3 regions of the Uliginosibacterium sp. H1 genome follow, and region 3 is predicted to be linked to each of the others. Evidence: predicted binding sites of a transcription regulator. Region 3 holds the regulator's gene; each other region holds the start of a gene.
The links. The regulator sigma-54, encoded in region 3, starts transcription at its own class of promoters, with help from an activator protein. The targets are predictions, from matches to a motif close to TGGCACGCTTNCTGCTNA.
Positions count from the first base shown of each region.

Region 1: a site for sigma-54 is predicted at 2,411-2,428, ahead of VVD47_RS13810 (formate/nitrite transporter family protein). Genes of this name have one in related genera too.
Region 2: a site for sigma-54 is predicted at 3,109-3,126, ahead of nirB (nitrite reductase large subunit NirB). Genes of this name have one in related genera too.

Region 1 covers NZ_JAYXHR010000002.1:914,922-919,223, forward strand. The annotation lists gene VVD47_RS13800 (AraC family transcriptional regulator) at 1-901, shown strand, start outside; gene VVD47_RS13805 (nitrate- and nitrite sensing domain-containing protein) at 1,017-2,243, shown strand; gene VVD47_RS13810 (formate/nitrite transporter family protein) at 2,616-3,425, shown strand; gene VVD47_RS13815 (bifunctional protein-serine/threonine kinase/phosphatase) at 3,632-4,302, shown strand, end outside.
Region 2 covers NZ_JAYXHR010000003.1:129,570-133,871, forward strand. The annotation lists gene glnE (bifunctional [glutamate--ammonia ligase]-adenylyl-L-tyrosine phosphorylase/[glutamate--ammonia-ligase] adenylyltransferase) at 1-1,958, shown strand, start outside; gene VVD47_RS17230 (hypothetical protein) at 1,961-2,254, shown strand; gene VVD47_RS17235 (CatB-related O-acetyltransferase) at 2,290-2,907, shown strand; gene nirB (nitrite reductase large subunit NirB) at 3,166-4,302, shown strand, end outside.
Region 3 covers NZ_JAYXHR010000002.1:1,331,851-1,336,152, reverse strand. The annotation lists gene hprK (HPr(Ser) kinase/phosphatase) at 1-591, opposite strand, end outside; gene ptsN (PTS IIA-like nitrogen regulatory protein PtsN) at 560-1,045, opposite strand; gene hpf (ribosome hibernation-promoting factor, HPF/YfiA family) at 1,252-1,575, opposite strand; gene VVD47_RS15660 (RNA polymerase factor sigma-54) at 1,588-3,105, opposite strand; gene lptB (LPS export ABC transporter ATP-binding protein) at 3,124-3,846, opposite strand; gene recX (recombination regulator RecX) at 3,833-4,302, opposite strand, start outside.

The DNA of each region.
Region 1 (4,302 bases), 420 kb from region 3:
TCCGCGTCCTGCGCCGGGTGTCGCCGCCGTAGGCGCCGCCGACTTCGCCATCACCGCTGCGACGAACCGGGCCACCCGCTCCGCCACCAGGGTCGCCACGGAGGGCACCATCTCTGTCGCCCCCGCGGTGGAGCGCAGCATCCCGCGCCTCGCGCGCCTGCCGCGCCCGGTCTATGCGCGCATGGAGTCCCTGCCCGCCGGCTCGCTCGCGCGGCCGCACACCCACGCCTGGGTGCAGCTGTCGTACGCCATTTCCGGCGTGCTGGAGATCCGCACCGCGACGGCCAGCTTCGTCGCCCCGCCGCAGCGCGCGATCTGGATTCCCGCCGGCATCGAGCACGAGGTGCGCACCTCCGCGCGCACCGAGATGCGCAGCCTCTACCTCGACAGCGCAGCCACCGCGTGGGCGCCGGCGGACTGCCACGTGCTGGCGGTGAGTCCGCTGGTGCGCGAGCTGATCCTCGCAGTCGGCGCCTTGTCGGTGGAATACGACGAGGCGGGGCCGGCCGGCCGCCTGGTCGCCACCCTGTTCGACCAGCTCGCCGCCCTGCCGCAGGTCGCCTTCAACCTGCCACTGCCGCGCGACGCGCGCCTGCTGAAAGTGTGCAGTGCCCTGCAGGCAGCGCCGGACGACACGCGCAGCCTCGCTACCTGGGGCGAGGTGGCGGGTCTTGGCGAACGGTCGCTGGCGCGCCTGTTCCGCGCCGAGACGGGACTGTCCTTCGGCGACTGGCGGCTGCGTCTGCGCCTGTTGCTCGCGCTCGGCGCGCTGGAGCGTGGCGAACGCGTCACCCGCGTCGCGCTGGACTGCGGCTATGCGTCCACCTCCGCCTTCATCGCCGCCTTCCGACGCGCCTTCGGCAGCACGCCGCTGGCCATGTTCGGGCGCGGTGCAGGCTAATGCGTGCAGCGTGCCACGGCGCTGTCGCGGGCCCGCCTCACGCTTCGCCACGGAACGCGCCGTTTCGTTCATCATCCGGCCCTGAAGGACTTTCCCGCCGCCCACGGCAACTGCCATGCAACTCTCCGTTTCCAGCATCGTGCTGGCTGCCAAGCAGCACGAGATCGAAGAACTCCGCCGCCTGGGCGCACGCAGCGAGCTGGTGGCCGTCATCGGCCACATGGTTCACGTGCTGCAGCTCGAACGCGGCGCGACCAGCATCTTCCTCGCTTCGCAGGGCGGGCACTTCGCCGATACGCGACAGGCCGCGCTGACGGAGTCGCAGGCGGTCGAGCAGCGGCTGCGTACCGGCCTTGCCGCGCAACTGCAGAGCGCGGCCCACAGCGCCCGCTTCCTGTCGCTGATGGCCTGGGCGCTGCTCGGGCTGGACGGCCTGCCGGCGCTGCGTGCCAGCATCGACCGGCGCGCCATTCCTGCCCGTGAGGCCATCGACAGCTACGGCCGCATCATCGCCGGCCTGGTCGCACTGGTGTTCGAGGTGGCCGACAGCGCGGTGGACCCCGGCATCTCGCGCCTGCTGGTGGCGCTGTTCAACCTCGTGCAGGGCAAGGAGCAGGCCGGGCAGGAGCGCGCGCTGGGTGGCCTGTGCTTCGCCTCCGGCCAGGTCGACGCGGCAGACCGTGACCGCATGACCGACCTCATCGAATCGCAGGAGCGCAGCTTCCAGCTGTTCGCCGAGTTCGCCGACGAGGCGCTGGCGGCGCGCTGGCAGGCCGCGCAGGATGCGCCCTTCGCGGCGCAGCTGGAACGCCTGCGCCGCGTGCTGCACAGCACGCGCGCCACCACGCTGGACGCCGCGCACAACGAGAAGTGGTTCGACGTCTGCAGTGCCCGCCTGGTCGAGGTGTGGTCGCTGCAATGCCTGCTGGTCGAGGCGCTGCAGGGCCGCTGTGCGGCGCTGGTGGCGCAGGCGCAACAGGCGCTGACCGACGCCGAGGGCCTGCTGCGCACGCTGCGCGACAACCCGCCGGCGGCGCGCCTGGATGACAACGCGATGACGGGCGCGGAGGGCTCGCAGGCATTGGTGCAGGTGCTGAAGGCGCAGGCCGAGCGGCTTGCCGGCATGGAGGCCGACCTCGACACCGCGCGTCGCGTGCTGGACGAGCGCAAGCTCATCGAGCGCGCCAAGGGCATCCTCATGGAGCGCTTCCAGATCAGCGAGGACGAGGCCCACGTGATGATGCGCAAGGCCTCCATGGACCAGAACCGCAAGCTGGTGGAGGTGGCGCAGGCGGCGCTTTCGCTGCCGGCTTTTCTGGTGCCGCCGCGCCCGGGCAAGTGATGCCGGTCTGACCAGCGGCCGCACCAAAGGCGGTCAGTGCTGCGGCGCAAGGGCACCAGCGCGGGGCGATCCGCCGGGCTGCCATGAAGCCGCAAGCCGCCCGCCGATACCCCGCAACGCCAGGGCTGGCGCCGGTTGCGGCGATATCCCGGCGCCGCGCGCGCAAATGGCACAGAACCTGCTGACGCTTACCCCGCGTCGGGCTAATGAAGGCCCGGCAACGGGCAGCGAGACAACGCACGGCCCGTCGGTTTCACCTGGATGATGGCGTCCATTCCTGTTCCCTCCCTTTTTCCGGGGTGGGATCAGGAATGGGCGCCATTTTGTTTTCTGGTCGGCCGCGGCCACCACACGACACAACGGGACAACAACATGGCCTACCTGGCACCCTCGGAATTCGTCACCAAGATGATCGACGCCGGCGAATCGAAGATCTTCATGTCGACGCGCGACACCATCATCCGTGCCTACATGGCCGGCGCCATCCTCGCGCTGGCCGCCTGGTTCGCGGTCACCATCAACGTGCAGACCGGCCAGCCGCTGCTGGGCGCCGTGCTGTTCCCGGTGGGCTTCTGCATGCTCTACCTGCTGGGCTTCGACCTGCTCACCGGCGTGTTCGTGCTGGCGCCGCTGGCCCTCATCGACAAGCGCCCCGGCGTCACCATCGGCGGCGTGCTGCGCAACTGGGGCCTGGTGTTCACCGGCAACTTCCTGGGCGCCTTCACGGTGGCGATCATGATGGCCATCTACACCACCAACGGCTTCTCCACCGAACCGAGCGCGGTCGGCAAGGCCATCGGCATCGTCGGCGAGAGCCGCACCCTGGGCTACAAGGAATACGGCGCGGCCGGCATGCTCACCCTGTTCGTGCGCGGCATGCTGTGCAACTGGATGGTGTCGGCCGGCGTGGTCGGCGCGATGATCTCCACCCACGTCAGTGGCAAGGTCATCGCCATGTGGATGCCGATCATGCTGTTCTTCTACATGGTGTTCGAGCACTCCATCGTCAACATGTTCCTGTTCCCGTCCGGCCTGCTGCTGGGCGCGCACTTCACGATCATGGACTACCTGATCTGGAACGAAATCCCCACCGTGCTGGGCAACCTCGTCGGCGGCCTGGCCTTCACCGGCCTCACCCTGTACGCCACGCACGCCCGCACGGCGCCGCGCCGCGCCGCCTGAGCAGGCGCGCCAGGCAAGTGAACATGGCCCGGGGCAGTGGATGCCCGGGCCACAACGAGAAGAGCGTGCAACCGGCTCCGGGAAGATGGGGATCCGACCGGCTACGGGAAACGCCAGGCCGTACAATTCTTCAGGGCTCCGGTTTCCTGCGAAACCGGGGCTTTTTTCTTGTGTGGTTTCTTGTGTGATCGGGGAGCAGCGAATCCATGTCCGGCGAACTGCGTGTCAGCATCGGCCAGCATTCCGACAAGGGGCGCAAGCCGCTCAACCAGGACTTCCACGGCGCCTGCGTGCCCACCGGTGCCCAGCTCGTCAGCAAGGGTGTCGCGCTGGCGCTGGCCGATGGCATCAGCAGCAGCGAGGTGAGCCAGGTCGCCAGCGAATTCGCCGTGCGCGGCTTCCTCGACGACTACTACTGCACCTCGGACGCCTGGTCGGTGAAGACCGCCGCGCAGCGCGTGCTGGCCGCCACCAACTCCTGGCTGTTCGCGCAGACCCAGCGCAGCGAGTACCGCTTCGACCGCGACCGCGGCTACGTGTGCACCTTCAGCGCGGTGGTGGTGAAGGGCAGCAGCGCGCATCTGCTGCACGTCGGAGACACGCGCATCTACCGCGTGCATGAGCAGTCGCTGGAACAGCTCACCGACGACCACCGCGTGCATGCCGGTGGCGGGCAGAGCTACCTGGGCCGCGCGCTGGGCGCCAGCCGCGAACTGGAGATCGACTACCGCACGCTGACGCTGGACGAAGGCGACGTGCTGCTGCTGGCCACCGACGGCGTGTACGAGCACGTCGACCCACGCACCGCGGCGCGCATCATCCGCGAAAACGCCGGCGATCTCGACCACGCCGCGCGCCTGATCGTGGCGGAGGCGTT
Region 2 (4,302 bases), on a different contig from region 3:
GCGTACGCCACGACGAGCTGGCGCAGATCGCGCGGCCCTTCGTGTTCCGCAAGTACCTGGACTTCGGTGCCATCAACGCGATGCGCGGACTGCATGCGCAGATCCGCCAGGAGGTGGCGCGCCGCGAGATGGCGGAGAACATCAAGCTGGGGCCGGGTGGCATCCGCGAGATCGAGTTCATCGCCCAGGTGTTCCAGCTGATCCGTGGCGGGCGCGACCCCGGCCTGCAGATCCGCCCGACCGTGCAGGTGCTGAACGCGCTGGAGGCGCGCGGCCTGTTGCCGAGCGCGACGGTGGACGAGCTGTGCGCCGCCTACGATTTCCTGCGCCGGCTGGAGCACCGCATCCAGTACTTCGAGGACGCGCAGACCCACAACATTCCGTCCGATGCCTCCGACCGCTCGATGCTGGCCGCCGGCATGGGCTTCGATACCTTCGAATCGATGATGGTGGTGCTGGACCGTCACCGTGCGCAGGTCGGCCGCCATTTCGACGACGTGTTCTCCGACCCGAACGCGGACGAACACGAACTGGACGCCGTGTGGCAAGGCCCGCCGGATGCGGAGCAACTGCGCGACCGCCTGGAGGCGCTGGGTTTCGCACAGCCGGAAGCCTGCACCGAGCGCCTGAACGCCTTCCGCCAGGGTAGCCGTTACCGCAGCCTGGGTGACGACGCGCGCAGCCGCTTGCGCGCGCTGATGCCGCGCGCGCTGGAGCTCTGCGCGGCCTGCCCGAACCCGGACGAGACCCTGCAGCGCGTGCTCGACCTAATCGAGGCCATCTGCCGCCGCGCGGCCTATCTGGCCCTGCTGCAACAGTACCCGGCGGCGCTGGGGCGCGTGGTGGCGCTGATGTCCGCATCGAGCTGGGCGTCGAAGTACCTGACCCGCCATCCCTTGTTGCTCGACGAGCTGCTGGACGCGCGCCTGCTGGAGCAGATGCAGGACCGCAACGTCTTCGCCGCCGAACTGGCCGCGCGCATGGATGCGCTGGGTGACGACACCGAGCGGCAGATGGACGTGATGCGCGAGATGCACCACGCCCAGGTGTTCCGTCTGCTCAACCAGGACCTCGCCGGCGTACTGACCCTGGAGCGCGTGTCGGATCACCTGTCCGACCTGGCCGACATCATGCTGGCCGAAACCTTGCGCCAGTGCTGGCGGCGTCTGCCCAAACGTCATGTCGAGGTGCCGCGTTTCGCGGTCATCGGCTACGGCAAGCTGGGCGGCAAGGAGCTGGGCTACGCCTCGGACCTCGACCTGGTGTTCATTTACGACGACGACCACGAGGACGCGCAGCCCAACTACGCACGGCTGGCGCAACGCATCAGCACCTGGCTGTCCAGCCAGACGCCGTCCGGCATCCTCTTCGAGACCGACCTGCGCCTGCGGCCGAACGGCGACTCCGGTTTGTTGGTGTCCTCGCTGGAAGCCTTCCAGCAGTACCAGCGCGAGTCTGCGTGGGTGTGGGAGCACCAGGCGCTGACCCGGGCGCGGTTCTGCGCGGGCGACGCGAAGGTGGGCAGCGCCTTCGAAGGCATCCGCCACGAATTGCTGACCGAGCCGCGCGACGTGGCGAAGCTGCGCGCGGAGGTGCTGGCGATGCGCGTCAAGATGCGCGAGGCCTTCGCCAACAAGAACGAAGGCTTCCACGTGAAGCACGACGCCGGCGGCCTGGTGGACGTGGAGTTCATCGTGCAGTACCTGGTGCTGGCGCACGCGCCGACCTGGCCGGAGCTGACCGGCAACATCGGCAACATCGCGCTGCTGCGCCTTGCCGGCAACATCGGCCTGATTCCCGCCGACACCGCGCACGAAGCGGCGGACGCCTACCGGGCCCTGCGTCGTGCCCAGCACCTGCAGCGCCTCAACGAGCAGAAGAACGTGGTGGACGAAAGCGCCCTGCAGGAGGCGCGCGAGGTGGTGATCCGGCTGTGGAAGCTGGTGTTCGGGGAATAGGTATGGCTCGTCTGCGGCGATACACCATCCACGTAGAGCACGATGGCGGCTCGTACATCAGCCAGGTCACTGCAGAAGATGAGGATCAGGCCATCGCGGAGTGGTGTTTGTCCGTGAAGCGGTTGCGCGTGTATGAACGTGGAAGCAAGGGGATGGCGAAGGCCGTTGCACTGGGCGTGGCAAACACTGGACTCACCGAAGTGGAGACCACGCACAAGGTCTGGTGCTTTACGGCTATGCATGCCGACAAGCTTGTGCTTGGATATGTGATCTACTCAGGCGCCGCGAAGAAATGAGCGTTGGCGCGTTGGCGCGGTGAGGTTTGAGAGAGATGCTGCGCCGGTTCATCAAGACTCACTACGACCGTTGGCTGATCGCCCGTCGCAAGACGCTGGCGCAGCGCTACCCGCAGCACTGCTTCGGCACCGGCAGCTACGCCGACGATGACTTCGAGGTGCGTGCCTGGGGCGAAGGTGCACGGCTGGTGGTGGGCAACTACTGCTCGATCGCCGCCGGGGTGCGCATCCTGCTCGGGGGCAACCACCGCACGGACTGGGTGAGTACGTTTCCCTTCGCGGAAAAGTGGGCGGGCGTGCCGCGGCCGGTGGGCTACCCGGCGACGCGGGGCGATGTGCTGATCGGCCACGATGTATGGATCGGCGCCGATGCGCTGATCCTGTCCGGCGTCACGGTGGGTGATGGCGCGGTGATCGGCGCGCGTGCGGTGGTCAGTCGTGATGTTCCGGCCTATGCTGTAGTGGTGGGCAACCCGGCGCGCGTAGTGCGGCATCGCTTCGACGAGGCCACCATCGCGCGACTGCTCGCAGTGCAGTGGTGGCATTGGGACGAGGCGCGCCTGCGCGCGCATCTGCCACTACTGCTTTCCGACCGCATCGAGGACTTCCTGCAAGTTGTCGAAAGCCCAGCGGAGGCCGCTACCGGCCCCTGACCGCGGGCCTTATGCGTTTGCGCCAATAAAGTTCATACGTGCTTTCTTATGGTGCGCAATGCACCGCGCCGACGCTTTGTCGCGTTCTGGCCTAAGTGTTTGTTCTGCATAGGGGTTGCCCCGTATCCGGAGCGGGTGCCCGTCACGCTACGCAATGCCTTTCCCGGCGTAAATCAATGTCTTTCAATGATTTGCGTCTAATGGCACGGACGCTGCTTTTGACTGGCCCATGAGCGTACTTCGCCAGGGTGCCCGGAAATGAAGAAACTGAAACTCGTGATGGTCGGCAACGGGATGGCCGGCGTCCGCACGCTCGAAGAGTTGCGCAAGATCGCGCCGGACATGTACGACATCACCGTGTTCGGCGCCGAGCCGCACCCGAATTACAACCGCATCCTGCTGTCGCCGGTGCTGGCCGGCGAGATGACCATCCAGGACATCATCCTGAATGACCTGGCCTGGTACAGCGACAACGGCATCAACCTGCACACCGGCAAGAAGATCGTCACCATCGATCGCAAGGCCCGCAAGGTCATCGCGGAAGACGGCACGGAAGCCGAGTACGACCGCCTGCTGCTGTCGACCGGCTCCAACCCCTTCATCCTGCCGGTGCCCGGCAAGGAGCTGAAGGGCGTCATTTCCTATCGCGACATCGCCGACACGGACGCGATGATCGACGCCGCTGCCAAGTACAAGCACGCAGTGGTCATCGGTGCCGGCCTTCTGGGCCTGGAGGCCGCCAACGGCCTGGCCCTGCGTGGCATGGACGTGACGGTGGTGCACATCGGCAACTGGATCATGGAGCGCCAGCTCGACAAGACCGCCGGCACCATGCTGCAGAAGGCGCTGGAAGCCAAGGGCATGAAGTTCCTGCTGCCCAAGCAGACGGCAGAGCTGATGGGGGACGAGGGCGGTCGCGTCACCCACGTGAAGTTCAAGGATGGCGACATCGTGCCGGCCGACCTGGTGGTGATGGCCGCCGGCATCCGCCCCAACACGGAGCTGGCCGAGAAGGCCGGCCTGCACTGCAACCGCGGCATCGTGGTGAACGACACCTTGCAGACCTACGACCCGCGCATCTACGCCGTGGGTGAGTGTGCGAACCACCGCGGCATCGCCTACGGCCTGGTGGCGCCGCTGTTCGAGCAGGCCAAGGTCTGCGCCAACCACCTGGCGATGTACGGCATCGGCCGCTATCAGGGTTCGGTGACGTCCACCAAGCTGAAGGTCACCGGCATCGACGTGTTCTCGGCCGGCGATTTCAGCGGCGGCGAGGGCACCGAGGACATCGTGTTCTCCGACCCCGGCATCGGCGTATACAAGCGCGTGGTGATCCGCGACGACAAGATCGTCGGCGCCGTGATGTACGGCGACACGGCGGACGGCTCCTGGTAC
Region 3 (4,302 bases):
CTCCGGGCAGCGACCTTCCAGCACGCCGGACGCCACCCGCGAGATCTCCACCACGTCGTCGGCCACCAGACCGTGCCCGCGCGAGATCAGCTCCAGGGCAAGCTCGGATTTGCCGGCACCGGAATCGCCGGTGATCAGCACGCCCACGCCCAGCACGTCCATGAAGACGCCGTGCAGCGAGACACGCTCGGCGAGCCGTCGCGCAAGGTAGCTGCGCATCACGTCGATGACGCGTGCGGACTCCATGGGTGAGGCCAGCAAGGGCACACCGACATCCTCGCAGTTGCGCCGGATGATGTCCGGCACCTCGCAGTCGTCGGCCACGATGATGCCCGGCGGCGCCGCGGCGAGGATGCCGAGCAGGTGGTGCTCCAGCTTGTCGCGCGCCTGACGGCGCGCCCAGACGAACTCCGCCTCGCCCATCACCTGCAGGCGCTGCGGATGGATGAGGTTCAGGTGACCGACGAGGTCAGCCGGCCATACCCGGTTGTCATGGATGGTGAGGTGCGTGTCGAGCCGGCCGGCGACGTGGCGCAGGCGCAACGCAGCACGGTTGGCCTCAAAGAGTTGAGCGACGCTCGTTCGCCGCATGCGGATCCCATTCGACAAAGAGGCTATGCATGGTGTCGGCGCTGTCGGCCGCCAGAAGATCGTCGCGGAAAGCGCGGTCGGAGAACATCTGGGCCAGTTCGGACAGCAGGCGCAGATGGGATTCGTTGGCCTGCTCCGGCACCAGCATCACGAAGATGAGGTTCACCGCGCGGCCATCCGGCGCATCGAACTGGATCGGGCTGGCCAGGCGGAAGAAAGCGCCCAGCGCTTCCTTCAAACCCTTGATGCGGCCGTGCGGAATGGCGATGCCCTGGCCCAGGCCGGTGGAGCCGAGCTTCTCGCGCTGGGTCAGCGAATCGATGATCGCGCTGCGCGACAGGCTGTTCTGGTTCTCGAAGATCAGTCCTGCCCGTTCAAAAACGCGCTTCTTGCTGTCGGCCTCCAGGTCGAGCAGCACGTTTTGCAGTGGCAGGATGTGGGAAATGAGGTTCATCCGGGGGAGGCTCTGACCGCGCTGTCACCAGTGGTGACGAGACGGTCGCTACTCGGCGTAAATGGACTGTCTGGGACTGTCGAAACTGTCGAGCTTTCCTGTCGGGCGTGGTGCAGCGGGATGGGACAGCAGAACCTTGGAGCAGGATAACCGGCCGAGGTGCAGGCAAGCGGGAATTATGCCCGACAACCCGGCCGGCCGGGCGGTCAGGGCTGGGCGGCTTGGTGCTTGATGGCGTCGCGCCCGTGGTCGAAGGACTTTTCCTTGTGCTTGACGACCTGGCGGTCGAGCTTGTCCGTCATGGCGTCGATGGCGGCGTAGAGGTCTTCCTCGGTCGCTTCGACGTGGATGTCCTTGCCGCGGACATGCAGGGTCACTTCGGCCTTCTGCTTGAGCTTCTCGACGGAGAGGATCACGTGGGTGGCGGTCACGTGGTCGAAATGGCGAATCACGCGTTCCAGCTTGCTGGTGACGAACTCACGGATGGCGGGGGTCACCTCAAGATGATGGCCGGTGATGTTGAGATTCATAGGGCACTCCTCTCAGATCGACTTGCGCTGACTGACCGGCGGGATATTGAGCGACTCGCGGTATTTCGCAATCGTCCGTCGCGCCACCACGATACCCTGCTGGCCCAACATCTCGGCAATCGTGGCGTCGGACAGGGGTTTTCTCCCGTCTTCACCTGCAACCATCTGGCGGATCAGCGCACGAATCGCCGTGGCAGAGCAGGCACCGCCCGTGTCGGTGGACACGTGAGAGCCGAAGAAATACTTCAGTTCGAACACGCCGCGCGGGCTGGCCATGTACTTCTGCGTGGTCACGCGCGACACCGTGGATTCGTGCAGCTCCAGTTCGTCGGCAATCTCCCTCAGGGTCAGCGGCCGCATGGCCACTTCGCCGTGGTCGAAGAACTGGTGTTGTCGTTCGACGATAGCCTGCGACACTCTGAGGATCGTGTCAAAGCGTTGTTGTACGTTCTTGATTAACCAGCGGGCTTCCTGTAGCTGGCCCGACAGGGCGCTGGCGGAACCACGGTTCTGCTGAAGGATGTCGGCGTAGACGCGGTGGATCCTCAGTTTCGGCATCGCCTCCGGGTTGAGGCTCGCCCCCCAGCGGCCGCGCGTCTTGCGGACGATGACGTCCGGCACGATGTAGCGCGGCTCCACGTGGGTGAACTGGGCGCCCGGGCGGGGGTTCAGCCGGGAAATCATGTCTTGCGCGGCGCGCAGGCCGTCGTCGTTGCAGCCCAGGCGGCGCTTGAGCTTGACGAAGTCGCGCGCGGCCAGCAGTTCGAGCTGGCCATCGACGATCTGCAGCGCCAGGCTGCGGGCACTGCATTCCGGGCAATTGCGCAGCTGCAGGGTCAGGCACTCCTGCAGGCTGCGTGCGCCGACGCCGACGGGGTCGAAGTGCTGCACATAGCGCAGCGCGATCTGCAGGTCATCGACTTCCACTTCCAGCTCGGGCGGAATCAGTTCGAGCAGTTCTTCCAGCGGGGTGTCGAGAAAGCCATCGTCATCCAGCGCCTCGATGAGGAAACGCACCAGCGCGCGGTCCCGGTCGGACAGGGCCATCAAGGCCACCTGGGCATCGAGGTGGTCACGCAACGACGTGGCGGCAGCCTGGAATTCCTGGAAGTCGGACTCGTCGTCGTCACCGCCATTGCGGCTGCCCGCTTCGGAACGCCACTCCGCGGCTTCGCCGAGATCGTCGTCGGAGGCCGCCTCGTAGGCCGCATCGATGGTCTCAGGCGGATCGACCGACACCGCCGGCTCGAAGTCCGCGTCCTCGCCGTTGCCGCTGGATTCGCGGATCTCCGCGAAGTCGCGCTCCTCGCGCTCCTCGTGGCGCGTGGCTTCGGCCTGCTCGACGCTGGCCACCGCTTCGGCGCCGCCCTCCTCACCGTCCTCGCGCTCCAGCATGGGGTTCTCCAGCAGGATGCGCTCGATTTCGGTGTTGAGCTCAAGCGTCGACAGCTGCAGCAAGCGGATGGACTGCTGCAGCTGCGGGGTCAGCGCGAGGTGCTGGGATATCTTGAGCTGGAGCGAGGGCTTCATGAATGAGACGGAAAACTTCTACAGGCGGAAATGTTCGCCCAGATACACCTGACGCACCTGTGCGTTTTGCACGATTTCGTCAGGACGGCCGCCAGCGAGCACCTCGCCGGAGTTGATGATGCAGGCGTGATCGCAGATACCCAGCGTCTCACGCACGTTGTGGTCGGTGATCAGCACCCCGATGCCGCGCGACTTCAGGTAGGCGATGATCTTCTGGATGTCGATCACCGCGATCGGGTCCACGCCGGCGAAGGGTTCGTCGAGCAGGATAAGCCGCGGGCTGGTCGCCAGCGCACGCGCGATCTCCACGCGGCGACGCTCGCCACCGGACAGCGACTGGGCGGTCGCGTCGCGCAGATGGCCGATGTTCAGCTCGTTGAGCAGCTCGTCCAGCCGGGCCCGCACTTCAGCCTTGCCCAGCTTCTGCAGCTCCAGCACGGCCATGATGTTCTCGGCGACCGTCAGCTTGCGGAAAACCGAGTTCTCCTGCGGCAGGTAGGACAGGCCCATCTGCGCGCGGCGATGAATCGGCGTGTGGGTCAGATCGGTGCCGTCCAGGTGGATCGCACCGCCGTCCGCGCGCACCAGCCCGACGATCATGTAGAAGCAGGTCGTCTTGCCCGCGCCATTGGGGCCGAGCAGGCCGACGACCTCGCCGCTGCCGACCTCGAAGGAAACGTCACGGACCACCGTGCGTTTCTTGTAGCGCTTGGAGAGCTGGGTAACCCTAAGCAGACTCATCGTTGAACGGCTCTTTCAGTACTTTGCGGATCAGTTCGCTGGTGAAGCCCCGCGACTGGAGGAAGCGCGCCTGACGGGCCCACTCGCGGGCGTCCTGCGGCTTGTCGCCGAATTTCTTCTGCCACACCGCGCGCAGGCGGGCCAGTTCGTCGCCACCGCCTTCATCGGCCAGGGTGGTGAGTGCATCGTCGATCAGCGCTTCGGCCACGCCGCGCCGTGCGAGTTCATTGCGCAGGCGCCCCACGCCATGTCGCTCGGCGCGACTGCGCACGAAGCTCTCGGCGTAGCGCGCATCGGACTGCAGTCCGGTCTCGGCGAGACGGTCGAGCAATGCCGACAGCATTTCAGGCTCCGCCTCGCCGCGCAGCTTGGCCGCCAGCTCGGCGCGCGAATGCTCGCGCCGGGCCAGCAGGCGCAAGGCCCGGTTGCGCAGGGCCGTCGCCGGAGAACTGCTCA